DNA from 2 places in the Bradyrhizobium roseum genome. Region 1 is predicted to be linked to the other one. Evidence: predicted binding sites of a transcription regulator. Region 1 holds the regulator's gene; the other holds the start of a gene.
The links. The regulator PhoB, encoded in region 1, activates phosphate uptake and scavenging genes when phosphate is short. The targets are predictions, from matches to a motif close to TGTCATNNANCTGTCAT.
Positions count from the first base shown of each region.

Region 2: the regulator PhoB is predicted to act here: its motif matches at 3,220-3,236, upstream of QUH67_RS21250 (STN domain-containing protein).

Region 1 covers NZ_CP129212.1:7,066,774-7,081,362, reverse strand. Annotated here, with positions in the region: gene pstC (phosphate ABC transporter permease subunit PstC) at 1-549, shown strand, start outside; gene pstA (phosphate ABC transporter permease PstA) at 554-1,399, shown strand; gene pstB (phosphate ABC transporter ATP-binding protein PstB) at 1,396-2,217, shown strand; gene phoU (phosphate signaling complex protein PhoU) at 2,229-2,945, shown strand; gene phoB (phosphate regulon transcriptional regulator PhoB) at 2,956-3,660, shown strand; gene QUH67_RS33565 (GcrA family cell cycle regulator) at 3,839-4,348, opposite strand; gene QUH67_RS33560 (aspartate aminotransferase family protein) at 4,867-6,075, shown strand; gene argF (ornithine carbamoyltransferase) at 6,075-7,001, shown strand; gene QUH67_RS33550 (Hsp33 family molecular chaperone) at 7,204-8,211, shown strand; gene QUH67_RS33545 (hypothetical protein) at 8,268-8,495, opposite strand; gene QUH67_RS33540 (sensor histidine kinase) at 8,588-9,367, opposite strand; gene QUH67_RS33535 (response regulator) at 9,474-9,803, opposite strand; gene QUH67_RS33530 (hypothetical protein) at 10,341-10,568, opposite strand; gene QUH67_RS33525 (DUF1488 family protein) at 10,549-10,902, shown strand; gene QUH67_RS33520 (hypothetical protein) at 11,239-11,556, opposite strand; gene apaG (Co2+/Mg2+ efflux protein ApaG) at 11,799-12,191, opposite strand; gene QUH67_RS33510 (OpgC domain-containing protein) at 12,426-13,664, shown strand; gene QUH67_RS33505 (SGNH/GDSL hydrolase family protein) at 13,661-14,479, shown strand; gene QUH67_RS33500 (SGNH/GDSL hydrolase family protein) at 14,492-14,589, shown strand, end outside.
Region 2 covers NZ_CP129212.1:4,426,826-4,441,414, forward strand. Annotated here, with positions in the region: gene QUH67_RS21235 (filamentous haemagglutinin family protein) at 1-610, opposite strand, end outside; gene QUH67_RS21240 (FecR family protein) at 754-1,737, opposite strand; gene QUH67_RS21245 (RNA polymerase sigma factor) at 1,790-2,335, opposite strand; gene QUH67_RS21250 (STN domain-containing protein) at 2,340-3,146, opposite strand; gene QUH67_RS21255 (HlyD family type I secretion periplasmic adaptor subunit) at 3,267-4,577, opposite strand; gene QUH67_RS21260 (type I secretion system permease/ATPase) at 4,581-6,326, opposite strand; gene QUH67_RS21265 (choice-of-anchor I family protein) at 6,442-14,589, opposite strand, start outside.

The DNA of each region.
Region 1 (14,589 bases):
CTGGGCCCGTTCCTGGCCAACAATTTCCAGCCGTTCATGATTTCCGTGTTCGACGGCGTCCCGGTGCTCGGAACCATCTTCGCGGGTCCGCCGTCCTATCTCAGCCTGTTCAACGCGGCCTTGATCCTCGCCATCATGGTGCTGCCCTTCATTACCGCGATCTCGGTCGACGTCTTCAAGACGGTGCCCCCGGTATTGAAGGAAGCGGCCTATGGCGTCGGCTGCACCACCTGGGAAGTCGTCCGCAACGTCGTCATTCCCTACACCCGGGTCGGCGTGATCGGCGGCATCATGCTGGCGCTCGGCCGTGCGCTCGGCGAGACCATGGCGGTGACCTTCATCATCGGCAATTCGTTCAAGATCCAGTCCTCGATCTTCGCGCCGGGCACCACGATTTCCGCCGCGATCGCTTCCGAGTTCGCCGAGAGCGATGGCTTGCATCAATCCGGCCTGATCCTGCTAGGCCTGCTGCTGTTCGTCTTGACCTTCTTCGTCCTGGCGGCCGCGCGCCTGATGCTGATGCGGCTGGAAAAGAAGGCGGGGAGCTAAGATTATGAACCCGATCTACGCATCCCGCCGCCGCAACAACATCATTGTTAAGTTTCTCTGCCTGGGCGCCGCCTTGTTCGGTGTCACCTGGCTGGCGCTGATCCTGTTCACGCTGTTCTACAACGGTCTCGCCGGGCTCAACCTCGCCGTCTTCACCCAGGATACGCCGCCGCCGGGTTCGACCGACGGTGGCCTGCGCAACGCCATCGTCGGCTCGATCATGATGACCGTGATCGGGGTCGGCATCGGCGCGCCGCTCGGCCTGTTCGCGGGAACCTATCTCGCCGAATACGGCAAGCACGACAAGCTGACGTCGGTGATCCGTTTCATCAACGACATTCTGTTGAGCGCGCCGTCGATCATTATCGGCCTGTTCATCTACGGCGCGATTGTGGTGCCGATGGGCGGCTTCTCGGCGTTCGCCGGCTGTCTGGCACTGGCCGTGATCGTGATCCCCGTGGTGGTCCGCACCACCGAGGACATGCTGGGACTGGTGCCCAATCCACTGCGTGAGGCAGCCTCCGCGCTCGGCCTGCCGCGCTCGCTGGTGATCCGGCGGATCGCCTATCGCGCCGCGCGCGCGGGCCTGATCACCGGCGTGCTGCTGGCGACAGCGCGCGTTGCCGGCGAGACCGCGCCGCTGCTGTTCACCGCGCTGTCGAACCAGTTCTTCAGTCTCGACATGACCAAAACGATGGCGAACCTGCCGGTCACCATCAACAACTTCGTGCAGAGCCCCTATGCCTACTGGAAGCAACTCGCCTGGAGCGGGGCGCTGCTGATCACGCTCACCGTATTGGCCCTGAATATTGGCGCGCGCGTTCTCGGCGCCGAGAGGACATCCAAATGACCGAACTCTCCGTATCCGTGAGTAATGCGAGCGGATCCGTTCCGCAGGTGGCGCTGCCCGAGGCGCCGCCAAAGGTGACCGCCCGCGGCTTGAATTTTTACTATGGCGAACATCACGCGCTGAAGGATATCAATCTGACGCTCGGCACCAACCGTGTCACGGCCTTCATCGGCCCGTCCGGCTGCGGCAAGTCCACGCTGCTGCGGATCTTCAACCGGATGTACGATCTCTATCCCGGCCAGAAAGCGACCGGCCAGTTGATGCTGGACCAGACCAACATTCTCGACCCCAAGCTCGACCTCAATCTGCTGCGCGCCCGTGTCGGCATGGTGTTCCAGAAGCCGACGCCGTTCCCGATGACGATCTACGAAAACATCGCCTTCGGCATCCGCCTCTATGAGAAGATCTCCAAGTCCGAGATGGACGGCCGGGTCGAGAAGGCGCTGCGCGGCGGCGCGCTGTGGAACGAGGTCAAGGACAAACTCAATGCCAGCGGCCTTTCGCTGTCCGGCGGCCAGCAACAGCGGCTCTGCATCGCGCGTACGGTCGCGGTGCGGCCGGAGGTGATCCTGTTCGACGAACCCTGCTCGGCGCTGGATCCGATTTCGACCGCCAAGATCGAGGAACTGATCACCGAACTGGCGGAGGACTACACGATCGCGATCGTCACCCATAACATGCAGCAGGCGGCGCGCGTCTCCGACAAGACCGCCTTCATGTATCTCGGCGAGTTGATCGAGTTCGACGACACCAACAAGATATTCACCTCCCCGAGCGATCGACGCACGCAAGATTACATCACCGGCCGGTTCGGTTGAGGAGATAGAAAATGGCTTCTGAACACACCGCCAAGGCGTTCGACAGCGACCTCCAGGAATTGACCCGTCTCGTCGCCGAGATGGGCGGCCAGGTCGAGCGCATGATCACCGAATCCGTCGACGCGCTGGTCCGCCGCGACGTCGCGCTCGGCAACCGCGTCGTCGCGGCCGATGTCGAGGTCGACCGTCTGCAGCACCTGATCGAGGAGCGCGCGGTGCTGACCATCGCACGGCGCCAGCCGATGGCGGTCGATCTGCGCGAGATCGTCGGCGCCATGCGTGTCGCCACCGACCTGGAGCGGATCGGCGATCTCGCCAAGAACATGGGAAAGCGCGTCGCCGCGCTGGAGAATGATTTTCAGCCGCTGAAGCTCATTCGCGGCCTGGAGCACATGACCGACCTGGTGCAATCGCAGGTCAAATCGGTGCTGGACGCCTATGCGGCGCACGACCTCCCGGCGGCGCTGGCGGTATGGAAGGGCGACGAGGAAGTCGACGCCATCTGTACCTCGTTGTTCCGGGAACTCCTGACCTATATGATGGAAGACCCGCGCAACATCTCGTTCTGCATTCACCTGATGTTCTGTGCCAAGAATATCGAGCGGATCGGCGATCACGCGACCAACATCGCCGAAACCGTGTTCTACATGATCGAAGGCCAGCAGATGCTCGACAAGCGCCCGAAGGGCGACATGACGACGTTTGCCACCACGTTGCCTAGTACTTGAGGAATAAAAGATGAGCGCGCGCATTATGGTGGTCGAGGACGAAGAAGCGCTGACCACGCTGTTGCGCTACAACCTCGACGCCGAAGGCTATGAGGTCGAAACCGTCGGCCGCGGCGACGATGCCGATACGCGGCTGAAGGAGCGCATTCCCGATCTCGTCGTGCTGGACTGGATGCTGCCGGGCCTGTCGGGTATCGAACTGTGCCGTCGCTTGCGGGCGCGGCCGGAGACCAAGCAGTTGCCGATCATCATGCTCACGGCGCGCGGTGAGGAGAGCGAGCGGGTGCGTGGCCTTGCGACCGGCGCCGACGACTACATCGTTAAACCGTTTTCGGTGCCGGAGTTGCTGGCGCGGGTGAAGGGTCTGCTGCGGCGGGCAAGCCCAGAGCGGCTCGCTACCGTCTTGACCTATGGCGATATCGAACTCGATCGCGAGAAGCGCCGCGTCGCGCGCTCGGGCCGCTCGATCGATCTCGGCCCGACCGAGTATCGGCTACTGGAATTTTTCCTGGAGCATCCCGGCCGCGTGTTCAGCCGCGAGCAATTGCTCGACAGCGTCTGGGGCCGCGACATTTACATCGACGAACGCACCGTCGACGTCCACATCGGCCGGCTGCGCAAACTCCTCAACCCGGGCCGCGAACAGGATCCGATCCGCACCGTGCGCGGCGCGGGATATGCGCTGGATGATCGGTTCGCGAAGGTGGAGTCGTAGCACGGCTCCAGTGCCTCACCCTGCATTCTATCGCCGTCCCCGCGAACGCGGGGAGCCATAACCACGAATCTCGATTGTTGAATTGAGCCCGGAGCTCACGCTCGCCAAAACCCCACACACCTGTGGTGATGGGCCCCTGCGTTTGCAGGGACGGCCGCTTTGGAGTATCGCGCGCGACTTAACGGGTCGGCTTCGGTGCCGCACGCCGCCGATCGGACGCCGGCTGATACGCCACGCGCGAGTGATGCGCGCAGTAGGGCAGTCCCGAAAGCGCCTTGCCGCCGCAGAAGAAGAATTCCGGGCTGGCGGGATCGCCGACCGGCCAGTGGCAGGTGGCTTCGTTGAGTTCGAGCAGCGACAGCCGCTGGCTCATCGGCACCACGTTGTCGAAGGCGATCGGATCGGGTTCGATCTCGACCTCGAAGGCGTGCGCCAGCGCGGTGTTGCCGCGCGAAACCGGGCGCGACACGCGCACCATCTGCTGGGCCGGGCGCGCCTTGCGCTGCCGCGGCGCGGCCGAGGAGGGTGACTTGGCGCGGCCGGAGAGGCCCAGCCGGTGCACCTTGCCGATCACAGCGTTTCGGGTCACATTTCCGAGTTCCGCGGCAATCTGGCTTGCCGACAAGCCGGCTTCCCAGAGCTTCTTCAGCTGCTCGACGCGATCGTCGGACCAGGTCAATACCGTCATCGTAGTCTTTCCTTCGCACCGCGCCGGCCGATATGGGGCAGCGCGGGCGACGTCATTCGTCTCAAAAAACCCTGCGGTCAGAATCCCTTAGCCCTCGCCGGGCGCGGAAAGCGCGCCCGAACGTGTACGCAATACAAAATGGACTCTTAGGGATAAAAACCGCCGCACGAGATGTCGTACCCGACAGCCCAAAAGCTACAATATGGCGTGACTCCGGCGCAAGAGTCCGCGCCCCAACGTCCACATGTTCCGACATGTAGGCACGATACTGCGTGTTTTCCACCACACCGCAATCCTACGGATTTAGCCCTCCTGAGATGCAGGAAAGGCGTGTTCCATGGCGTGTTGACAGCGCTCCGCGCCCACATAGAATGCCTCTCACGTGCCGCCCCAAAGAGGCGGCACGTTTCGTTTCGCAAGACCGGCTGTCGCCGCCTCGCGCCAAGGCACCGATGTCAAGGCACGGACGTGCTCCACGGCAGGTCTTGAAGACAGGGCTCGAACCTCAAGTGATTGCCATGACCCATAGCGCCGCCTCGCATTTGCTCCCCGTCTTTGCCAGGGTCGACCTCGGCTTCGAACGCGGCGAAGGCTGCTGGCTGACATCGACCGGTGGCGAGCGCTATCTCGACTTCACCTCGGGCGTCGCGGTCAACGCGCTGGGCCACTGTCATCCGCACCTGATCGCGGCGCTGCAGGAGCAGGCGACAAAACTCTGGCACATGTCGAACCTGTTCAAGAGCCCGGACGGAGAGAAGCTCGCCGCGCGGCTGTGCGAGCAGAGCTTCGCCGACATGGTGTTCTTCTGCAATTCCGGCGCGGAAGCGATGGAAGGCGTGATCAAGCTCGTGCGCCGCTATCAGTTCTCCAAGGGCCATCCCGAACGCTATCGCCTCATCACCTTCGAGGGCGCGTTCCACGGCCGCACGCTCGGCACGCTTGCCGCCACCGGCTCCGCCAAATATCTCGAAGGCTTTGGCCCGCCGATGGACGGCTTCGACCAGGTGCCGCACGGCGATCTCGAAGCGGTGAAGAAGGCGATCGGTCCGCATACCGCCGGCATCCTGATCGAGCCGGTGCAGGGCGAGGGCGGCGTGCGTTCGGCGCCGCAGTCGTTCTTCAAGGCGCTGCGGCAGCTCTGCGACGAACACGGCCTGCTGCTGGCGTTCGACGAAGTGCAGACCGGGATGGGCCGCACCGGCGATCTCTTTGCCTACAAGCGCATCGGCGTCACCCCCGATGTGATGTCGCTGGCGAAAGCGCTGGGCGGCGGCTTTCCGATCGGCGCGGTGCTGGCGACTGCGGAAGCGGCCAGCGGCATGACGCCCGGTTCGCACGGATCGACCTTCGGCGGCAACCCGCTGGCGATCGCCTCGGCCAATGCGGTGCTCGACGTCATGCTCAAGCCCGGCTTCTTCGACCACGTGCAGAAGATGTCGCTGCTGCTGAAACAGAAGCTCGCCTCCGTGGTCGACCGCTATCCCGCCATACTCGCGGAAGTGCGCGGCGAGGGGCTCTTGATCGGCGTCAAGGCCGTGGTTCCCTCGGGCGATCTCGTCAACGCGCTGCGGGACCAGAAATTGCTCACCGTCGGCGCCGGCGACAATGTGGTGCGCTTCCTGGCGCCACTGATCGTGACCGAGGCCGAGCTCGAGGAGTCCGTTCAGATGCTGGAGCGCGCCTGTGTCGCGCTGTCGGGCAACCAGTTAAAGAAGGCGGCGGGATGATGAGTAAACCCGTCCGCCACTTCCTCGACATCAATGAGCTGCCGCCTGTCGAGTTGCGCAACATGCTTGCCGCGAGCGCCGCGATGAAAGCGAAGCTGAAGGCGCACGAAAAGGCCACGAGGCCGCTCGAAGGCAAGACGCTGGCGATGATCTTCGAGCGTCCCTCGACCCGCACACGGGTGTCGTTCGATGTCGGCATGCGCCAGCTCGGCGGCGAATCCATCATGCTCACGGGCGCGGAGATGCAGCTCGGCCGCGGCGAGACCATCGCCGACACCGCGCGCGTGCTGTCGCGCTATGTCGATGCGATCATGATCCGCATCCTCAACCACGATGCGCTGCTGGAGCTCGCAGCGCACGCCACCGTGCCCGTGATCAACGGGCTGACGCGGCGCTCGCATCCGTGCCAGGTGATGGCCGATCTGATGACTTTCGAGGAGCATCGCGGGCCGATCGAGGGCAAGACCGTGGCCTGGACCGGCGACGACAACAATGTGCTGGCGTCGTGGGCGCATGCGGCGGAGCGATTCAAGTTTCAGCTCAATGTCGCGACCCCGCCGCAGCTCGCGCCAAACAAGGCGATGAAGGACTGGATCAAGGCGACGCAGGCACCGATCGTGCTCGGCACCGATCCCGAAGCCGCCGTGCGCGGTGCCGACTGCGTCGTCACCGACACCTGGGTCTCGATGGGCGACAAGGACGGCGAGCACCGCCACAACGTGCTCAAGCCCTATCAGGTCAATGAGAAGCTGATGTCGTTGGCCAACAAGGACGCGATCTTCATGCACTGCCTGCCGGCGCATCGCGGCGAGGAAGTCACCGATGAGGTGATCGACGGCCCGCAGTCAGTGGTGTTCGACGAAGCCGAAAACCGCCTGCATGCGCAGAAGGGTATTTTGGCCTGGTGCTTTAACGAAGTGGCGTAGCTCTTGACGTCGTCCCCGTGAGCGAAGGGCCACGTGCCGCGTGATCTGACGATTGCCGAAGTGTGTCAGACGTGGTGCTTCACGATTGCACCCTGTGGCTATGGGTCCCTGCGCCAGGTGCGCAATTGCGCACAAGGCAACGACCCGTGGAGGGAGCTCTGGCCCCCTTCAATTTTCGCTTCTCGACCCCAGATAAGGCGCCATGGATTCACAATCAGACGCAAAAATCACGATCGAGGCGCCGGTTCGCGCGCCGTCGTCCGTTCCCGTCGATGATGCGGTGCTGCCGTTCGAGGTTGCCGAGCTCGACCTGCGCGGCCGGCTGACCCGGCTTGGCCCTGCGCTCGACGACATCCTGACCAAGCATGATTATCCGACCCCGGTCGGAAAATTGCTCGGCGAGGCGATCGTGCTGGCGACATTGCTCGGCTCGGCGTTGAAGTTCGACGGCCGCTTCATCCTGCAGACCCAGACCGACGGTCCGGTGTCGTTCCTGATCGTGGATTTCCAGTCGCCCGACCGCCTGCGCGCCTATGCGCGCTATGACGCAAAGCGGCTGAAGGACGGCCAGGATTCGGGTGCGTTGCTCGGCAAGGGCCATCTGGCGATGACCATCGACCAGGGCGCGGACATGAGCCGTTACCAGGGCCTGGTGGCGCTCGAGGGCGGCGGTCTTGAGGACGCTGCGCATGAATATTTCCTGCGCTCCGAGCAGATCCCGACCCGGGTGCGGCTCGCGGTCGGCGAGGAGTGGCGCGGCGGCGATGGCAGCGGCCCGAAGCATCGCTGGCGCGCCGGCGGCATGCTGCTGCAATTCTTGCCGAAGGCGCCAGAGCGCGCGCGGCAGGCCGACCTGCATCCCGGCGACGCGCCGGAAGGCGTGGTGACGCATGAGGTCGCCGAGGACGACGCGTGGGTCGAGGGCCAGTCGCTGATCGGCACCGTTGAGGATGTCGAACTGATCGATCCCGATCTGTCGGGCGAGCGGCTGCTGTACCGGCTGTTTCACGAGCGCGGTGTGCGCGTGTTCTCGCCAGTGGCGCTGCGGGCGCAATGCTCCTGCTCGCGGGACGCGGTTTCCGCGATGCTGAAGAGTTTTGCGCCAAATGACCGCGCCGAGATGGTCAAGGACGGCAAGGTGGTGGTGACCTGCGAATTCTGCTCGTCGGTCTACCAGTTCACGCCGCATGAAGCCGGCGTCGAGGAGTAGCGCCGTTTCGTAGATGGGCCAGGGCCGGTGACCCCATCCACAATTCGCCTGTCGTCCTAGCTCAGCAGCGTGCGAACCTTGGTGGCGGCGTCATAGATTTCGATCTGGAGCATCGGATAGGCCGACTTCAGTTTTCGTCCCGCCGCTTCGGCCGCTTCCGCCGTGTCGAATTCCGATTTGAAGTGGCCGTCGACGACCGTCACGAAGCCCTCGGTCGGGGGGCGGTCGGCTCTCGTCGGCTTTCTCGGCTCAGGTTCTTCAAGGGTGAGGACGGGTTTTTTCATCATCGTTTCTTTCTGGTTTGTCATCTCGGTTCGATGTGGAGCGTCGAACGGATGAAAGCAACCGTTGGCGCCCACGTTGCCCGGATATGGGCTCAGGCCGCCGCCGACGTCAGGGAAGCCATCGGCACGTCGAATGTATAGACGAACCCGGTCGGCTCATAGGTCAGCCGCACGTCGCCCCGGAGCTGCCTGCCGAGCGTCTCGATCAGCCGCGTGCCGAAGCTGCGCTTTTCGGGCGGGCGGACGGCTGCGCCATTCCTTTCCGTCCATGTAAGGTGCAGGCGCTGCGCCTGCTGATCCAGCGTCCAGTGGATGTCGACGCGCCCTTGCGGGACCGACAGGGCGCCAAACTTGGTGGTATTGGTGCAAAGCTCGTTGAGCGTCATCGCGATGGCGATGGCGGCGCCCGACATCATCCGGATATCGGGTCCCGCGATCGAGAATTTGGGCTCATCGGGACTATCGAAGGCCTCGGTGGCGCTGCGGACGATCGTGGCAAGGTTCGCGCTGCTCCATCTTGCCTGCAAAAGCAGATCATGCGCGCGCCCCAGCGCGAGCAGCCGGCCCTCGATGGCCTGCTGCGCGTGCCCGGCGTCGGGCAGTCCGCGCAGGCTCTGCGAGACGATGGCGCCAACGGTTGCGAGCGTATTCTTGATACGATGGTGCAGTTCCTCGAGGATCAGCTTCTGCAGCTTGTCCGACGCCTCGCGCTCCCTGGCGTCGATGCCGGCCGTGGCCAGCAGACTCTGTGCATTGATCTCGGCTTGCGCGAGCAAGAGCCGCAGGCTGACGTTTTCTGCCGCCAGATCGTCCTGATATGGTGTTGCGCTGCTTGCGGGACGCGGATCGGTTCGGAGATCGGCTGGGGACATCGCCGATTGTATCACCATAGGTTGGGTACCGCACTGATCTTCGGAGGCTGGGTTTTTGCCGCAGTCATGCGCTTTGGGCTGGATTCGGCGCCAAAGTGCTGACGCCTCAGGCGCGGCCGATCATTTCACGCATTTCGGCGATCACTTCCCCGGCATCGAGCGGCTTGCCAAGAAACGTGCTGTGGGGAGGAAGATCGAGATGCGGCAGGTTCAACTGACCCGATACAACGATGATCCTGATCGCGGGCCAACGCGCATGCACGGCCTGCGCAAGGCCGACGCCGTCCATTTGCCCTGGCATCTGGATGTCGGTGCACATCAGTGCGACGTCGGATCGGGATTCCAGGATGGCGATCGCCTCGGCGGCATCCATCGCCTCGACCGGCGTGTAACCGGCGTCTTCGACCATGTCGACCGCACGCATGCGAAGCATCATATCATCCTCGACAATGAGAACGACGGCGGGAACGCCGGAATGGTCAAGCGCCATCGTCGAGGAGCCCATGGGACGCGGCCATGGAGTTATATAAGTGTTCATCCGGGACAAGCATCTCGTGGCCCATACGATCCCCGACGGCATAACAATAATACCCCACCTTGCCGCCAGCGGACCAAGCCTCCGTCATGCGGCAGGTGTGTCGCGCTTGCCGCCGAAAAGGCGTTGGATGTCGGAGGCATTGCGCAGGACCAATGCCTTTTGCATCGCCTCGGTGCGCTCATCCCCCGGAAGCATCCCGCGAGCCCTGTCCAGGGCGGCGTCCGCGCCCGTGTTCAGATCTTGAGCCAGCGTCGATGGGTTCTGTTTCTGCCGTGAAGCTGCGTGACGCCGGGTTACCATTGGGCAACCGTCGCAGCGGCGACCAGCAGCACAAGAAAGATCGGCATCAACACCGGGGGCACCCACCACTCACGAAGGTCTAATCTGGAATTTGGCATATGACCGCCTCTGGTTTTAGGCGGGAGCGCAAAGCTCTCAGTCATCGATAACAGCCAAGGGGCGCGCGATGATACCGACCATATAGCGATCGTCCGCCGAATAGCGAGAAGAATCGTAGTTTGTTTTCGGCGCGGGACCTGACGAGCCTTGTAATGCGACACTGAGTAGCCACTTCAAAGGCAGCGCAATCGTATTGCCCGGCATCCCCTTTGCGGCAGCGCAGACGCCACGCCAAATCTTTTCAATGACACTGACCAACCGCACGTCGCATCGATGGGCGCGTCGCCGGTCAGCGCAACTTCGCCGGCGAGAGTCGATCGGTCCCACCCTCATGATCGCGTTTCCAAATCATAGCCGCTCATACGACCAGACTCGGCGAGCCGTGCGGTTCTGGGGGCACGACAGCGCGCTGGAAGCGACGTTCTTCATAGACGAAGGCGCGTTGCGGCGTATCCAGCCGGACGCGCGTCTCGACGAGTCTGGATTCCTGAATGCGTTCGATTGCAACCGCGATGCGATATGCGCTGCGGCTGCGAAGATCTACGTCCGTGGAGGCCGGGGTTCTTACGATCTGGTCGCGGCAGATTTTCGAAAATGAACGACTGATCTGATCTGCGAGGCTGACGAGTGGGCGCTGCGTCGGTCGCGACGAAAACTGCACGCGCTCGGATTCCCGGAGAAAGCCATGGATATCAATTCGGTGCCGACGCTCCTTGTCTGCGGAGCGTTGTTCGTTCTCTCGTTCGCAATGATTGGGGCTTTCTGGTATGCGGAACGGCTGCGGGGCACAAACGCCCCGCACGTCTGAATCCGGCCAGGCTGACGGACCGCGCGTCGGCGTGCGTGCGCGATCCCGACCGATGCGCGATGAGAGTTCACATCGAAAAGCCGCGGATTTCTCCGCGGCTTTAATGCTGGTCAGACTGTCGTCGGCTTAGTAGCGATCGGTGCCGATTCCGACGCTGACGCCGGGAGCACGGATGCCGATGCCGGCACCCTCGCTATGGCCACGACGGCCGATATAGCGCTCGCGACGGGGAGCATATCCGTAGGAATCCCTCTGCTCGCGGATGATGACGCGGCGCTGGCCACGCTCGCGCCAGCACCGGCCGGCTTCATTGCAGACCATGCGGACGTTCTGAATGTTGCTCTCCGGAGCGGATACTGCATTCGGGGAAAACGGTGCAGCGGAAGCGGCCGTCACGAGAAGGGCGCTTGCGCCGGCGGCGAGATAGATCGCGAGGGTTTTCATGTTATTTCTTTCAAAAATGATTGTGTCAGCGAGCCAATAGGCTCGTAGGGCAATGGTTCCTTTGGCCGGGAAACTAATCTTCCCCGATCGCGTCGGATGAACATCATGGTTAAGGGCGGCAAACGACAAGCCGGGCGGCGGCCGGAAAGCGTGCGCCGTGCAATTTCACGAAGCTTCCTGAGATGGCTTTTCGAAATAATTGATCCCGGTAAAGCCCGGTGATGACGAGCGCCAGGCGCTCGTCAGTTCAACACCCGCCTGTTGTCGGGGCTATCGAGCGAGAATGTCGGCACGTCGATCTCGAACCGTTCGCCGCTGGCGCTGACCATCTGGTAGCGGCCGGCCATGAAGCCCGACGCGGTCGGCAGCGGCACGCCGCTGGTGTATTCAAAGCGCTCGCCCGGCGCCAGCACCGGCTGCTCGCCGACCACGCCCTCGCCGCGGACTTCCTGCTTGCGGCCCGTCGCGTCGGTGATGACCCAGTGCCGGGTGCGCAGTTGCACGGTCTCGGCGCCGGTATTGGTGATGACGATGGTGTACGACCAGAAATATTGCCCCTTGTCGACCGACGAGCGCTCGGGCAAAAAGTTCGGCTCGACGGTGACTTCGATCTGGCGGGTGACGGCGCGGTACATGCGGGCAAACTTCCGGAAATCCTGCGTATATCATAGCCAAGAATGCCGGGGGAACAATCACCGGTCTGCCGGGTTTGCCGGTCGTTTGATCGCGGTTTCAACATAGTTCCGTTCTAGAGCGCGCCCGCGCGCGGTCCGTTCCCGTATCTGTCGGCGTATCTTGTATGCAGGGTGCGGGCCGATATGATCCGTCCCGGACAGTGCACGCATAAAAAGCCAAACCAGCGGTGCCAGATGTCGTCCATTGCCGATCCCGTTATCGCAACGCCTCGCAGCGACAGCAAGCCTGCCTCAGCTTCTGCGCCGGCGATCACGCTGCCCGCGACCGGCGAGCGTGAATTGCGGCTCGACCTGTTTCGCGGCATGGCGCTGTGGCTGATCTTCGTCGATCACCTGCCGGCGAACATCCTCACCTGGTTCACCATCCGCAATTACGGATTTTCCGACGCCACCGAGATCTTCATCTTCATCTCCGGTTACACCGCCGCCTTCGTCTACGGCCGGGCGATGCTGCAGGCCGGCTTCGTGGTGGCGACCGCGCGGATCATGCGCCGGGTCTGGCAGATCTACGTCGCGCATGTGTTCCTGTTCACGATCTTCCTCGCCGAGATCTCCTACGTCGCCACCCGGTTCGAGAACCCGCTCTACAGCGAGGAAATGGGCATCCTGGATTTTCTCAAGCAGCCCGATGTGACCATCGTGCAGGCGCTGCTGCTGCGCTTCCGTCCCGTCAACATGGACGTGCTGCCGCTCTACATCGTGCTGATGCTGTTCCTGCCGATCATCCTGTGGCTGATGAAGTGGCGGCCCGACGTCACGCTTGGTCTGTCGGTGCTGCTATACGCGCTGGCCTGGCAGTTCGACTGGTACCTGACGGCCTATCCGAGCGGCTTCTGGATCTTCAACCCGTTCGCCTGGCAGTTGCTCTTCGTGTTCGGCGCCTGGTGCGCGCTCGGCGGCGCCGCGCGGATGTCGCGCATCCTGTCGTCGCCGGTGACGCTGTGGATCTGCGTCGCCTATCTGCTGTTTGCGTTCTTCGTCACGCTGACCTGGCACATCCCGCAGCTCAGTTTCCTGATGCCGAAGCGGCTGGAACAATGGATGTACCCGATCACCAAGACCGATCTGGACGTGCTGCGATTTGCCCATTTTCTGGCGCTTGCCGCACTCACCGTGCGCTTCCTGCCCAAGGATTGGCCTGGGTTGAAATCGCGCTGGCTGCGACCATTGATCCTGTGCGGGCAGCATTCCCTTGAGATATTCTGCCTCGGTGTCTTCCTGGCCTTCGCAGGCCATTTCGTACTGGCCGAAGTTGGCGGGGGCGCCCTTATGCATGCCCTCGTCAGCCTGGTCGGAATCCTCATCATGTGGGGCGTGGCCTGGGTGATTTCGTGGTACAAGCACTCGGCCGACAAGGATGCGGCCAAGGCCAACCGCATGGTGAATGCCGATATGGCTGGAGGCAGCGTATGAGGCCCGGTTCCGGAGCCGTACTAGCCCTGTCCCTGTTCGCCGGCCTTGCGGTCGGCGCGGCGGCGCTTGCCCAAGACGCATCTCGGGACGCATCTCAAGCCGCACCCCAGGTCCCATCTCAAGCCGCGCCTCAAACCCCGCCCCAGGCCTGCGAGGTGCCGGCCTATCTCCTGAGCACCGACGGCCTGCTGCCGAGGGTTGCCGAGGCCGTCAAGAACGGCCGGCCGCTGAACATCCTGGTGGTGGGCAGCCGCTCCTCGACCATCGCCTCCTCGGCCGACAGCGCCTATCCTGCCAAGCTGCTGGCCGCGCTGAAGCAGAAGCTGCCGTCGGTTCCGATAGAGATGTCCGTAGAACTACAAGGGGGCAAGACCGCCGAGGAAACCGACGCCATCCTCATTAAGCTGGTGGAAGCAAAAAGGCCTACTCTGGTGATCTGGCAGACCGGAACCGTCGATGCCATGCGATCCGTCGATCCCGACGATTTTCGCGGGGCGGTCGGGGACGGGGTTGTTGCGCTGCAAAAGGCAGGGGCCGACGTGGTTTTGATCAATCTGCAATACAGCCCGCGCACGGAAACGATGATTTCCGCGCCGCCCTACCTAGATAATATGCGGGTGGTGGCGCAGCAGTACAGTGTTCCGCTGTTCGACCGCTTCGGTATCATGCGTCACTGGAACGACGCCGGAGACTTCGATCTGTTCAGCACCTTCCATGGCCCCGACATGGCCAAGCGGGTTCATGCCTGCCTCGGCCGCGCGCTGTCGAAATTCGTGTTCGATGCGGCCCGCCTGGACCCGGCGCAGCAGAATTAGGGATTTGCCTTAATGAGCCGTCACTACCCTTTTTGTTTGTCGACATTGCCGATCCTCTGCGCCGTGGGCCTCGCCCTGGCGATGCCCGCTGCGGTTTCGCCGGTGCTTGC
Region 2 (14,589 bases), 2.6 Mb from region 1:
CCTCGGCCTTGATGGTGCCGAGGATGCGGCTCGGGGCAAGGCCCGGATCGAGGACGCGATTGAGTGCGATCCACTGGCTGGCATTGGCGCCGCCGGCGGTCTGGTTGAAATAGAGATCGGTCTCGCGCCCGACGTTGAAGCTGTTCCAGGTCAGGATCGCCTTTTGCTGGGTTTGCTTGATCTCGACCCGCGTGCGGCCGCCGACATTTTCGTCCTTCGGCAAATTGGCTCCTTGCCACAGGCTCGGATCACTGCCCACGCCGGGCGCGACCTGGAGTCCGCCCCCGCCGATGCCATTGGGCACATTGCTTGAGGCAGCGACCGCCGCGGCGCGCGCGGCGTCCTGGGTGGCCCTCAAAGCGCGAACCGATTGCGCGGCGCGCGCGAGCGCATTCTGGGCCTGCCGCGCGGCCTGCGTCGCCTGCCAACTGGGAGCCTGCACCAGCGGTGCGACAGGCGCGGAGTTCGTCGCACCTGCCTGCAGGCTGCGGCCGGCGGCGTGCTCGCCGCCGGCGACCAGCGCCACGGCGCTGACACTCGTCAGCAGCGCCAGGCGCCACCAATTCCGGGACGATCCGAGTATCCGGCTGCCGGTGACACGTGCTGACATGGTAACCCCTGATTTTCAGTCTTCCGAGGGCGGGCGACGGGTTGTTGCCCCATCGACACCTAAGACAGTCCGCGCTCCGCAAGACCGAACCGCGTCACTGAAAAAAAATCTGGAGAGCTTTGGCGGAGGCAGATCCTGAGCTTTCAGCTCAACAACACGATACCGCCCGGCAGCCGTGTCACCTTTGCGTCATACGCATCCCGGACGAGCGCGATGATGTCGTCGAGCCGGTCGATCTGGAAGCTGGCCTCGACCGAGCGGCGACCGAGGCGCCGGTTCATCAGGACGATCTTGCCGGGCCGGTAACGATTGACTTCTTCGATCACGCGGTCGAGCGATTCATTGCGGAAGACCAGCATCCCCTCTTGCCACGCCGTCACCACCACGGGATCGACCGTGACGACCTCGTCCAGGCCACGGCTGCCATAGAGCACCTGTTGCCGTTGGCGAAGCGTGGCGACGTTCCCACCCTGTTCGACGCGAACCTCGCCATCGAGGCAGGTCACGCATACGTCGGACCTGTCGTGCCGAACGTTGAAGTGGGCACGGCTCGCGATCGTCCTGCCATCGCCAGCGATCACCACGAACGGCCTGACGGGTGACTGGGTCAGAACTGCGGCTTCTCCGGCGACCAGTTCGACGGCTTCGTCGCCACCGGTTGAGCGGATCGACAGGCTGCTCTGAATGTTCAGATTGACCGACGTATCGTCGGCGATCGCGATGCGACGCTGTTCGCCGATCGTGGTTCGATAGTCGGCGGTCAGTTCGGGCAGCGACGGCCAGAGCCGCAGCGGCGGATAGACGACCATGGCCGCTGCGGCGGAGGCGGCCACGGCGCTCCCCAGAAACGCGCGCCGTCCCAATCGACGCCCCGAACTGGCGTGCTGCGCCGCCACGGCCCGCTGCGCGCCGACGCTCGCGATATTCCTGGCGGCGGCGTGGCTGCGGTCCCATAACAGATTGACCTCGGCGAAGGTCACGGCATGCGCGGTGCTTTGCAGGCACCATTGCCTGAACGCTGCCGCATCGCGCTCGGTCGCGGCCCCTGACGTCAGACGCAGCAGCCACGCCTCCGCCTCGTCGCGGAGGCCGACCGGATCGTTCGGTGGGCGGTCGGACGCGATCATGTCTTTCGCTGCTTCTCGGGCTCGACGGATTGCGAATAGGACACCTGCACTCCTATGACTGTTCCTCGGAGCGCGGACCGAACCGCCTGACGATCTTTCTTTCCAGCCGCTCACCGCAATGTTCAAGCGCCCGCTTCAGTTCCTTTTCGACCATCCGGGTTGAGATGCCGAAGCGGGACGCGATTTCCCGGTGCGGCGCTTCCTCAAGGCGCGATGCGATGAAAATTGCCCGGCGACGGGCCGGTAACTCGTTGAGCGCGCGTTCGAGCGCCTCGATGTCACGGCGCCCCTCGGCGATCCGGGCCGGGTCGAGCGCGCCATCGGCGATATGCCGAAGCGCCTCGATTTCGGATCGGCCGAGACGGCGGCTGTCAATCTGGCAGTGATCCGCTGCGAGGTTAAGCGCAATCCGATACAGATAGGCCCGCGGATCCTGCACGACGGCGACGGTGTTCATGCGGGCCACGCGCAGATAGGTTTCGTGCAAAACCTCGTTGGCGAAATCCTCCGAGCCAAGGCGCCGCGACAGCCGCTTCCTGAGTTCATCGTAGCTGCTGACCAGAAGCGAGCGCAGCGTGGCCTGACTGGTTTCCTCCATCAGGTCACCGTTGCGAGCCGGTGACGCGGGAAGCACATTCCGTGTCCAGGCCGAGCGCCCGCGGAGCAACCACGACGGTGACAGGCTGCGGGAGGCCCGCCGGTTGCGACATCTCGATCACGAGCTTTTTCAGTCCGTCGGAGATGATCGCATCCCGGCCCCGAATCCCCGTCGAACTGAGAAACTCGGACCTTTCAACGCTGCCCGACCGGTCGATCCACAACTGCAGCGCCATCCTGTAACGGTCGGGCCTCGTCTCCTCGTTCTGGCACAGCACCCGCCTGAGCGCCGTTTGAACGGCGAGAAAGTAGCGGCTGTACTCGCGACTGCCGCTCTGCGGAACCGCCGGCACAGGAACGAGGGTAAAGGCGGCGGGGTTGGCATAGCGGGCAGTCAGGCCCGTTCCCGCAAGCAGGCTGCGCAAAGCGCCTTCGTGAGAGAACACACCACTGACCGGGGCCGATTGACGTCCGGCCGTCAGTTCTCCATCGACAAGAACCGCGACCTTGGCAACGGCGCTGTAGGCGCGCAGCGCCGTCGCAAGCGGCTGCGATGGAATGTCGAACGTGGTGTGGGCTGTCGTCGTCAACACTGTCGCGGCCTCTTCGGCAGTCGCGATCGATATCGTCCTGCCGGCCTGCAGAGGTTCGACCACCCCGGCCAGCACGCCGCCAGCGAACATCAGCAGGCCGAGCGCCGGCCGCCCAGTCCAGCGAGAGCGCGACAGATTGCGGACCAGGACTCCGATCAACGAAGGCCAGGCCCGTTCGTCCCTGGGATCATGCGGCCCACCACGCAGCCGGTCCAACATCACGCGCGCTTCCGAATGCCCGGCCAATTGGCGTCATTGTTCGCCATCGAGAGCCAATGTTAAGCGCCCTTTGATGATCGTTATGTGACGCCGGTGCGCAAGTGCAGAACCCGGACGGCACTACCGTTCGCGAAATGCGCGGGCAACCTGGTCGAACAGCGGCTTGGTGAGATACGAGCCGACCGTCCGCTCGGCGGTCTTGATGAACGCTTCGACGGGCATACCGGGCAAGAGCCTGACATCGCCGAGGCGCGCGAGTTCATCGGGACCGATGGCGATGCGCGCGGTGTAATAAGTCACACCGGTGCGTTGCTCCGTCGTAACGTCGGCCGATACCCGGCTGACCGATCCGTTGATCTCGGGCGTGCTACGCTGGTTGAAAGCGGAAAACCGCAGCGCGGCAGTTTGGCCGACCCGCACCTGATCGATGTCCTGTGGCGAGACCCGCACCTCCACCGACAAGCGTTCGGAAGCCGGCACGATCAGCATCAACTGCTCGCCCGCGCTGATGACGCCGCCCACCGTGTGGACGTTCAGTTCGTGCACGGTGCCCGAGATTGGGGCGCGGATGTCAATGCGCCGCAACTGGTCTTCGGCCGCCACCTTGCGCTCGGCATATTCGCCGGCCTTGCCGTCGATCTCGCGCAGCTCACGCCCGACTTCGCTCGCCAGTTCGCGATCGATCTGGGTGATCTGAAGTTCGATCTCCGATATCTTGCCCCGCCCCTGCGCCGCCGCCGCGATCAGCTGCGCGCGTTCTCCGTCGAGCCGCGCGGCTTCGCGTTCCAGTGCGGTGAGCCGGTTCATCTGAATGAGCTGCTTTGACCAGAGCTCGCGAACACCTTCCAGTTCGTTGTTGACCAGAATCAGTTCCCGGGATTTCGCCGCCTGCTGGGCCATGATCCCGTTGGCCTCCTCCTGGAGCTGGGCGATCCGTTCGCGCAACTGCCGCTTCTGGCCCAACCGAGTAGTGCTGCGCAGCTCAAACAGGCGCCGTTCATCGGCCATCAACTCGACGATGCCTTCATCCTGTCGCCGGTCGTTGAACGCCGACGGCCATGACATTTCCGATGCGCCGTCGCGTTCGGCCCGCAACCGCGCGCGCCGTGTCGTCATTTCATCGAGCGTCCTCGATACGATCTTGAGGTTTGCCCGCGTCATGGTCTCATCGAGACGGACCAGGATGTCGCCGGCCGATACATTCATCCCGCTGCTGACCGCGATTTCGCCGACCACGCCACCGGTCGGATGCTGAACTTTCTTGGCGTTGGATTCGACGACGACGCTTCCCGGCGCGATCAGCGCGCCGGAAATCTCGGTGGTGGTGGCCCAACCGCCGACGCCCCCGGCAACGAGCATGACCGCTGCCAGCCCAAACACGATATGGCGTCGGATGGACGGACGCGCGTCGAACAAGTCCCGATCCGGCATGCGCTATCCCTTGACCGCTTGAACAATCTTGGACGCACTGACGACGGGATCGCGGCGCAGCACCTTGGCCAGCACCTCGTCCTTGGGGCCGAAGGCCTGCTGGCGCCCACCGTTCATCGCAAGCACGTGATCGACCCCCGATAATGCGCTCGGACGGTGCGCGACCACGACCACGATCGCCCCCCGTGCCCGCGCGCCGAGAATGGCCTGGGTCAGCGCTTCGTCGCCCTCGACGTCGAGATTGGAGTTCGGTTCGTCCAGCACGACGAGAAATGGATCGCCGTAAAGCGCGCGCGCCAGCGCGATGCGCTGTTGCTGCCCGGCCGACAACGCCGAACCCTGCTCGCCGATCTCGGTATCGTAGCCTTGCGGCAGCGCAAGCACGAGTTCGTTGACGCCGGCCGCCTTCGCGGCTGCGATGATCGCATCCGGCGTGGCGTCGGGATCGAATCGCGAGATGTTCTCCGCAACCGTCCCTTCGATCAGTTCGACGTCCTGCGGGAGATAGCCGACGTGGCGCCCGAGTTCGTCGGGAACCCATTGGTCCAGCGTCGCACCGTCGAGCCGGACGGTGCCGCGCGCAGGCGGCCACAGGCCGACAAGGACCCGGGCCAGCGACGATTTCCCCGATGCGCTCGGCCCGATCACCCCGAGCCCGTTGCCGGCCTTCAGCGCAAACGTCACCTCGTGCACCACGGCCCGCTGCACGTCCGGCGGCGCTGCGCTGATATTGTCAACCGCGAGGCTGCGTTGCGGCCTTGGCAGCGAGGTAGGACTGCGCAGTTCCGGCAGCAGCATGAGCAGCTTGTTCAGGCGCTCGCGCGCCTGCCGCGCGCCGACGAAGCTGCGCCAGTGCGAAATCGCCAGATCGACCGGGGCAAGTGCCCGCGCCGACAGGATCGACGATGCGATGATGACGCCCGCGGTGGCCTGCTGGTTGATAACGAGGTAGGCGCCGACGGCCAGCACCCCGGACTGCAGCATCATCCGGAATGTCCGTCCCATGGCTCCGAGGCCCGCGGCGAGATCGCTCGACTGCGCATGCCCGGAGAGGAATTTGCGGTTCAGCAACTGCCAGCGACCGGAAATCCGGCCGGTCATGCCGAGCGCCGTCAATGCCTCCGCATTTCGACGGCTGGTCTCTGCCAGCCGGGCGCGCTGGTTGCCGATGCGGTTGGCATCGAGTGACGATTGCTTGGCAAGCAATTCCGACAGCAGCGTCAGCGAAACCAGCACCAATGCGCCGGCCAGCACGGTGACGCCGATCCAAAAATGGAAGGCGAAACAGATCGCGAGATAGAGCGGCACCCAGGGCAGGTCAAAGAACGCCGTCGGTCCGGGGCCGGACAGATAGCTGCGGACGGTATCCAGGTCACGCAGCGGGTGGATCGATTCGCCACGCTTGGGCGCTTGGATCGGCAGGCGCATCACCGTCGCATAGACGCGATTCGACATTTCCTGGTCGAGACGGATGCCGATCCGGACCAGCAGCCTGCCGCGCAGGGCGTCCAGCAATCCCTGAAACAAGTAGAGAACGAGCACCAGAACGAGCAGGCCGACCAGCGTCGGCACGCTCCGGCTCGGCAGCACCCGGTCGTAGACCTCCATCATGAACATGGAGCCGGTCAGCGCAAGAATATTCAGGATCGCGCTGAATCCGGCGATGGCAATAAAGGCCGACCGGCAACGCGCAAGCGCGGCGCTGAGCTCGCTGCGGGCATTTCCGGATGGTTGCCGGCTGACTGTCACTGGGTGCGCTCACTCGTCCGGCCTTGGCCGTAGCCGAGATTTGTTACAGATATCTGACAAGACAATTGGGGGGCGCACGTGCCCCCCAATTCATACGGTCAAGCCAGCCTGGACGTCAGGCGAAGCGGAAGTCGTCCACCGTGAGCGTATTCTTGCTGACGCCGACCACCGTGATGCTGGACCCGTCGGCATACTCGATCTCGGCACCGATCAGGGTGTTCGTCACCGCGCCCGACTGCATCAGCGCATTGAAGTCGGCGAACGCCGCGGCATCGAGTTGGATGACGTCATCGGAGCCCGCACCGGACTTGAAGTCGAACACGGTGTCGCGTCCGTCCCCGCGCTGGAACACGAAGGTGTCGTTGCCCTGGCCGCCATAGAGCAGATCGTTGCCCTGTCCGCCGACCAGCGTGTCGTTTCCATTGTCGCCGGACAGGCTGTCGCGGCCGGCTTCGCCGCGCAGAATGTCCTTGCCGGCACCGCCGGACACAAAGTCATTGCCGTCGCCGGCGTTGACGATGTCGTCGCCGCCTTCGGCGAAGACGAAGTCGGCCGAGCCGCGCGCATTGATCAGATCGACGCCCCCGGTGCCAAACAGCAGGTTGGCGCCGTTGGTGCCGTTGATCACGTTCGCATCCGTCTCGCCGGCGACCGTCAGCGTGAATATGCCGGTCGACGAAGCGTGGGCGGAGTCCTGCGCCGTATAACGGATCGTGACGCTGGCATTTTCGCCATTGTTCAAACCGTCGAACAGGTTGCCGGGGTTGAAATGCAGTTGGCCACTCTGATTGATCGAGAAGGCCGACTGGGCGCTCGCGTTGCTCAGGTTGATGCCCGACACTCCCGTCACCTCGAAGGCCGTCAGGGTCGGCGGAACACCATCCTCGACATCGGTGTCGTTTGCCGTCAGGGCGAACGCCTTCGACTGGTTTTCACCGGCGGTGGCGACGTCGTTCACGGTGACCGGCGCATCGTTCACCGCAGCGACAGTTACGTTCACGACAGCGTCGACCGGCGGCGCGATGCCGTCGCTGACCTTGATCGTGAAGCTATCGTCGCCGTTGTAGTTCAGCTGCGGCGTGTAGATATACTGGCCCTGCGCATTCACGCTCACCGTGCCGTGCTGAGCGGCGCCGGCCTGGAAGCTAAGCGTATTGCCATCCACATCGCCAGCAGCGATCTGACCAACCAGCGCGGTGTCTTCGCTGGTGCCGGCTGCCACCGGCGACGTCACTGTCGGCGCGTCGTTCACCGCCGCGACCGTCACATTCACCGCGACGTCGACCGGCGGTGCGATGCCGTCGCTGACCGTGATGCTGAAGCTGTCGGTGCCGTTGTAGTTCAGGGTGGGCGTGTAGGTGTACTGGCCCTGGGCATTGACGCTCACCGTGCCGTGCTGGGCGGGTCCAGCCTGGTACGTCAGCACGTTGCCATCCGCATCGCCGGCGGCGACCTGACCGACCAGCACGGTGTCCTCGTTGGTGTTCGCCGTCACCGGAGACGTCACCGTCGGCGCATCGTTCACCGCCGTGACGACGAAGCTGACCTTGCCGGTATCCGAACCGCCACGGCCGTCGCTGAGCGTGTATTCGAACGACGCCGCGCCACTGAAGTTGGCCGCCGGGGTGAACTTCACGCCGCCCGCGACCAGCTCCACAGTCCCTCCGACCACATTGGAGACGGCGCTGATCGACAGCGAGTCGAGATCGGCATCGCTATCGTTGCCGAGAATATCGGCGAACGCGATCACGAAGGCCGCGGCGTCTTCGAGGAGGGCCGCCGCCGTATCGTCCACTGCCAGCGGGCCACGATTGACCTGTGCCCCGTCGATGCCGGCGCGGTCGAGCTGCTGGCCGTTGGCGAAGACCACCTTCTCCACACCACCACCAGCCTGCTGGTCCTTCAGCGTGATCACGCCGCCATCGGCAAGCAGGATTTCAGTGTCGTTGCCGTGCTTCTGGAACGTGACGTTCGAGGCGACCAGATCCTGGAACACCAGTTCGTCGGTGTCGGCAGGCGTCGCGGACTTCTCGGTAATGGTGTCGGAGCCGTCTCCCAACTCGTAGGAGTATTGATCCGAACCCGCACCGCCCGCCAGCGCGTCAGCGCCGCGGCCGCCTTCGAGCTGATCGTTCTGCTCGCCGCCGTCGAGCAGATCGTCACCGGATCCGCCGAGCAGGGTGTCGCGGCCCGGTCCGCCGTAAAGCTTGTCGTTGCCGCCACCACCGCGCAACAGGTCGTTGCCGCCATAGCCGAACAGCGTGTCGTTGCCGCCGTTGCCGGTCAGCACGTCGTCCAGCGCCGAACCATTGAGACGATCGTCGCCGGTTCCGCCGTTAAGGGTCACGGCCTGAGCGTCGAGCACGGTGTCGGTACGAACCGCCTGGTTCTGGATGCGAAGGTCACCCGACTGCGGGGTATCGATCGTGTCGTAGGCCGTCGCCGGGGTGCCGAAGTTTTCGGAAATATAGTCCGAAAACGCCTTCTGCTCGCCCAATACGCTGGCTGCGGTGGTTCCGCCTCCGGCAAACCCGGCCGCGGAGGTGAAGTCGAGCGCCTCGTCCACCGGGGCCGACAGCGTGCCATCCGCGAGCAGATAGCGGAAATTCTCGCCATTTGCCTTGGTTGGATAGCCGTCGCCGCCATTGGCGGTGAAGTTCAATGTCACCACCGTGATGACCGAGGGGACATCCGGCAAAATGACGCCATTATCGACCAGCTTGACGATGACATTGCCGTCCTCGTCGATCAGGGAAAGGTCGCGAATGCGGGAACCAGGCGTGGTGCCAACGTTGCCCGGCCGAGTCGGATCGTAGGAGTACGCGACGCCGCCAATCTGCGGGAAGCCGCCATTGTTCGGACCGAGGCCCGCACCCCAGTTGAGGAGGTTGAGCAGGCCCTGCACGGTGGTGTCGAACGCCATCAGCTTGTTGTCAAAGCGCAGCGAGTTTTCGATATCGAGCTGCGAGATCGCACCGCTCGGCTTGTTGGCGTCCGGATTGGCTTCAGTCGGCAGCTTGGTGATCGCGCCGGTGATCGGATCGGGATCGGACACCGTACCGATCGACGATCGGATCCCGCCGCCGTTCTTGAGCGAGATCACGAACGGGACGTCGCCGATCGCATCGCGCAAGGCATCCGCGTTCGCGTCGGCCGAGACGTCTCCGAGGTTGGTTTCCTCGTTACGGATGATGGCGCGCTCACCCTCAAGGTAGACGCTGGAGAACCCGAACAGGTTACCGTCCTTGACGTTGATGACGGATTGAACGGCGTCGGTGACGTCACGGACCTTGTCGCCGCGGGTACCATCTGCGAACGCGGTATTTTCGAGGTTGTCGACCGTAGTGTTGAACGCTTCCGCCACGTTCTCGGCCGTCGAGGCGTACGCACCGTTGATCGACTGGTTTGCCGTGAGGCTCGGGAGAACGACCCGGCCCTGGCTGTCGAAGTCGACGACCAGTCGACCGAGATAGGTGTACTCGCTGTCGGTGTTGACGATCAGCGTGGTACCGCCGTCAGCGCCCGTGGTGACCAGCGGGTAGGTGTCGGCGGCGATCGGGCTATGGCCCGGGAACGCGACCAGTTCGTCGTCGGCATCGGCAAGGCGCGTGTCCGAGCCAGCCGACAGGATGATGTCCACGCCCCTCAGCAGCGTTGCCAGCAGCTTCTCGTTCTGAATCTGCTGCAGATGCGACTGAACGATGATCTTGTTGACGCCCTCGGCGATGAGTTCGTCGATGATCGGCTGCAGCTGGGCTGCGAGCAGCACCATGTCGTTGACTTCGCCGTTGGCGCCGGGACCGGTGGGGAACCCCTTTACCTCGGTGCCGGTCGGCGAGGAGATCGATTCGATCAACTGCGTGGTCGCACCAACCAGGCCGATCTTCTCGGTGCCCTCCGTGATCACCACAGCCGGCGCAATCCGGCCCTTCAACGTATTGGCTTCCTGGGTCAGCGTCCCCGTTCCGTTGCCCACCGTATTGGTGAAGCGCGGGTTGAGGTCGGCGTCGCCCGAGAAGTCGAGATTCGATGACAGGTAGACGAAGTTCGCACCGGAATAGCCGGCAACGCTGCCGGGCGTGAACGAATCGCGCAGGACGCGTGACCCGAGGTCGAACTCGTGGTTGCCGATGGTCGAGGCCTCGACGCCGATCGCGTTCAGAATGGAGATGTCGGCGGCTGCAATCGGCACGTTGACGCCCGCAGCAATGGTCGAGCCCGATGCGGCGTTGATCGCGGCGCGGACGGACGGGTCGGTACCCGCAGAAAGGAATGGACCAGCGAGGAAGTTGTCGCCGCCGGAGACCACCAGGGTGTTGGCGTAGTCGTCCTCGAAGGCGTCCACGAGGGCAGCGAGATTCTTCGCGGTCTTGGTCGCCAGCAGGCTGGCTTCGCCGTCCGAGAAGTGCAGCAATTGCAACCGGTAGGTCTGCGGTGCCGCGATGGTGAAGTCGAGTTCGTTCTGCGCGATACCGCCGAACGCATTGCCGGCGATGTCGGTGATCACGCCCGAGGCCAGCGTGACGTCATAGCTGGCGCCGGCCGCCAGCTCGGCGGTCGGATTGATGGTGACGGTGTTGCCGGAGATGGTGACCTGCGAGGCGTCGCCGATCGCGATGGTGCGGGTGTCGCCCGCGCCGTTGCTGATGACGATGTTCCCGGTACCTGCGGCAACGGCTTCGTTGAACGTCAGCACGATGTTGTTGCCGGCGGCGACGTCGGCCGCGTTGTCGGCAGGGGACGCCGCTGTGAGCACGGGACCCGTCACATCAGCCAACTCGGCGGCCGTGAATGTACGATCCGCGAATTCGAATAGCTCAATGTTCGTGATGATATCGGTGCCGTCTGACAATCCGGTGCGGTTGTCGGTGATGACAAACGAGCCGGCCTCCACGGTGACGGTGTAGTTGCTTCGCGCGCCGGTGAACACGGCAATGTCGCCCACCGCGCCGTTGGCGCCGCCATCCACGAAGTCGTTGCCGCTTCCGGCGGCGATGCGATCGTCGCCCCCAAGTCCGTCGATCGTGTCATTGCCGTTGAGGCTGCCGCGCACGCCGAACTTCGCGGTGTAGGCGGCCTGGTCGAACAGGTCGTTGCCATTGGTTGCGATGGCAGCCGAACGCGACATCACGAGCGACGATACCGACGGATCGTGATCGGAGACCTGGTCGATGAACTCCGAATTGATGTGCACGATATCGAACTGGGCACTGTCGAGCAGGTTGTTGGACACCAGGATGTGATCCAGCGCCTGTGCGTTGCCGTCGAAATTGTAGGAATAGCGCTCGTTTTCAGGAAGCTTGCTGATCAGCTCCGAAAGCACCGCGGTGCCGGGCGTGAAGACACTCGGGGTGCCATCCGGGCTGGCGGTGGTGCGAACGAGCTGACCCGTCACGAGATCGACAACCGGGAAGAACTGGAAGTCATTGAGGTCACCCAGCACGACGATACGGTCGTCGGTCGCAGACCCGTTTGCCAGCAGCCCATCGACAAAGGCGTTGATCGCTTCGGCCTGGCCTTCACGCTCGCTCGACGTACCGGTCTGCTGCGAAGATCCGTTGATCGGGTCGGCATAGAGCGGCAAGTCCAGCAGCGTGGTGTAAAGCGGCGTCGAGCCGCCCTTTGATGACAGATGGTTGTTGACGGTCCAGAACGTACCGCCCTGGTCGTCGGTGTAGCCCACCGGCGACCATTCCATCGGCAGCGATTTGCGCGTGGCGGTGAAGTCGGTATTGCCCTGCCCGATCTGGTTGGCGCTGGCGAACTGCTGCACCTTCACGCCGTTGGCGTCGGTGACAATGTCGGTCAGGCCATTGCGGGAGGTCGGCGAAACCGCAAGCGGGTCATACAGATAGGCGACGCGCTGATTGCCGTTCGGGATGCCGCCGATATTGTCGATCGGCGGCGAATCGATTGCCACGTAGCGCGGTCCGCCGGCGGCAACGATAGCGTCGATCAGTTGCGACAGCGTCTCCGAGGCGCTCGTGGTGCCCGAGCTGGTGGCCCCGTCATTGTCCAGCACTTCCTGGAGCGCAATGATCTCTGGCGTCTTCAGGTTGTTGACGATGGCCGCCGCAAGGCCGGCGAACTTGCTTGCCGGCGTCGGCACGCCATCCACCGGTTGACCCACCGGCGTCAGGTTCTCGACGTTGAAGGTCGCAACGCGGATCCGGTCCAGGTTCGCCTCGATGGTGGTGGTTTCCTTCTCGAGGTTCGCAGTCGTCACCGGACCATAGGCCTCGGTCGTATTCACCTCATACTGGCCGTTGGCGTAGTTGACGACGCCGGTCACGTCGCCTAGGCGATCGCCGGTCTGAAAGCCTGTCGGCAGCGCCACGCCTGCCTCGTCATCCAACTGAATGCGCTCGGGATTGAAGTCGAACACCTTGTCGGCCGGCTGGGTCGTTCCCGGCGTCGTATCGCTGATCGTCAGGCCGCCACGCGGATTGGTCGAGGAGTTGGCGCCGACGTTCGGGGTTACGAACTGTTCATCAAAGGCCGAGCGGAAAGGACTGGTGACGCGCACGTCTTCGAGCGTGACACGCATACCTTCCAGGGATTCCCAGAAATCCGATCCCTGATTGACCGGGTCGTAGATGCCGGCCGGGGGCGCGGTGTCGACATCATCGTCGCCGAGCGACACCAGCGCAGGCTTGCGCTCGAGGCCGGTCGCGAAATTGTCGACGTCCCCGACGCGCACGGCGGTCGGCAGCGCATTGCCGGTGGATACGATGCTGGTCGTGCCTGCCACCGGATTGAGCTGCGTCGTCGAAAGCTGGTTGGTGCTGGCGAACTCACTGACGGTTGCCGTCAACTGGACTTCCGCGCCAACGACGATGCCGGCGGGAATCGTGACGCCCGCGCCGGTTCCCAGGAAAACAAACACGCCGTCCGACGTGCGGTAGTCGCCGTCGCCGATAGCGTCCTGAATGTAATAGCCGACCGGGTTGTTGCCGCCGTTCTCGGTGCCGGAGGCGTCGATGGCGGTGACGATGCCGCGCACGGTCACCAGCTGGCCGACATAGGCCGAGCGATGTCCCGCGCCCTGAACGTCGTAGATGTGTATCAGGTCGTCGTTCTGGATCGTGCCGGTCGCGACGGACTGGGTGGCGCTGACCGCGGCGGTGATGCCCTGCTGCGTCGTGGTCGCATTGGTGATGGTGACCGTAAAGTTCTCGTTGGCTTCAAACGTCGCATCGCCGGCGACGTTGATCGTCACGGTGGCCGATGCCTGGCCAGCCGGAATGGTGACCGTAACGCTGCTCGGCAGGCCCGTTGTGCCGGCGAAATCCTGCGCATTGGCGCCATTGCTGGCGCCCGCCGCCAATTGCAGCGTCACGTCGACCGAGCCGATGGTGCCGTTGGTGCGCTCGATGGTGAAGGTGAAGGCGGTGGTGCCGCTGTCGCCTTCGACCTGCGTTACGCTGGTCGAGGACGACGCGACACGGACCTCCTGGGAATAACCCTGCGGCAAGGCCGCGTAGACGGTCAGGCCCGAGCCGCTAAAGGCGTTCCCCGACGAATTGCCTTCGTTGGCGGTCAGCACGAGGGCCGTTCCGGTCGGCGAATCCTCGGCGCTGATGAACTTGGTCACTTCGGGCGCATTGCCTTCGCCCGCTGCCGGCGGGTTGTACCCTACAAATGACGCGTTGGCGGGATCGGTGATATCGTAGATCATCACGCCGCCGGCGCGCTCCAAGCTGACGAACGCATAGGTCCGCCCGTTGATGACGCCGATATCCACGCCCTCCGGCTCCGGCCCCTTGTTGTCGGACCGGGTATCGAAGCCGCCGCCTTCGGAGGTGTCGATGTTGAACCGGGTGGCAAAATCCCGCGCGATAATCGCCTCGAACTCACCGCCGGTGTCGCGCACCTTGGTGATGGTGCCGTCGGCATTTTGCTTGAAGATCGACAGGCTGCGACCGCCATAGGCGTAGATCTGGTCGATGTCCCCGTCGCCATCGATGTCGCCGAGATCCCTGCGGATTCGCAGGCGGCCGAGTTCGGCGTTGGCCCGCATCGCGGCTTCATTGGGATACGCGGCATCATCGAGGTCGATGGTGAATACGCCGCCGCTCTGTTCCGCCAGCGTGGCCTCGTCGTCGAGTGCCACACGGGCGTCGCCCTCGTTGGCGGTAACGAAGTAGGTATCGCTGCCGACCTTGAAGCTGGCGATCGCATCCGGCTGCAGCAGGCTGATGACATCGGCGTTGCGGAGATCGATGGCCTGACCGTTCGACGGACCGTCCCGGTCGCTGGCATC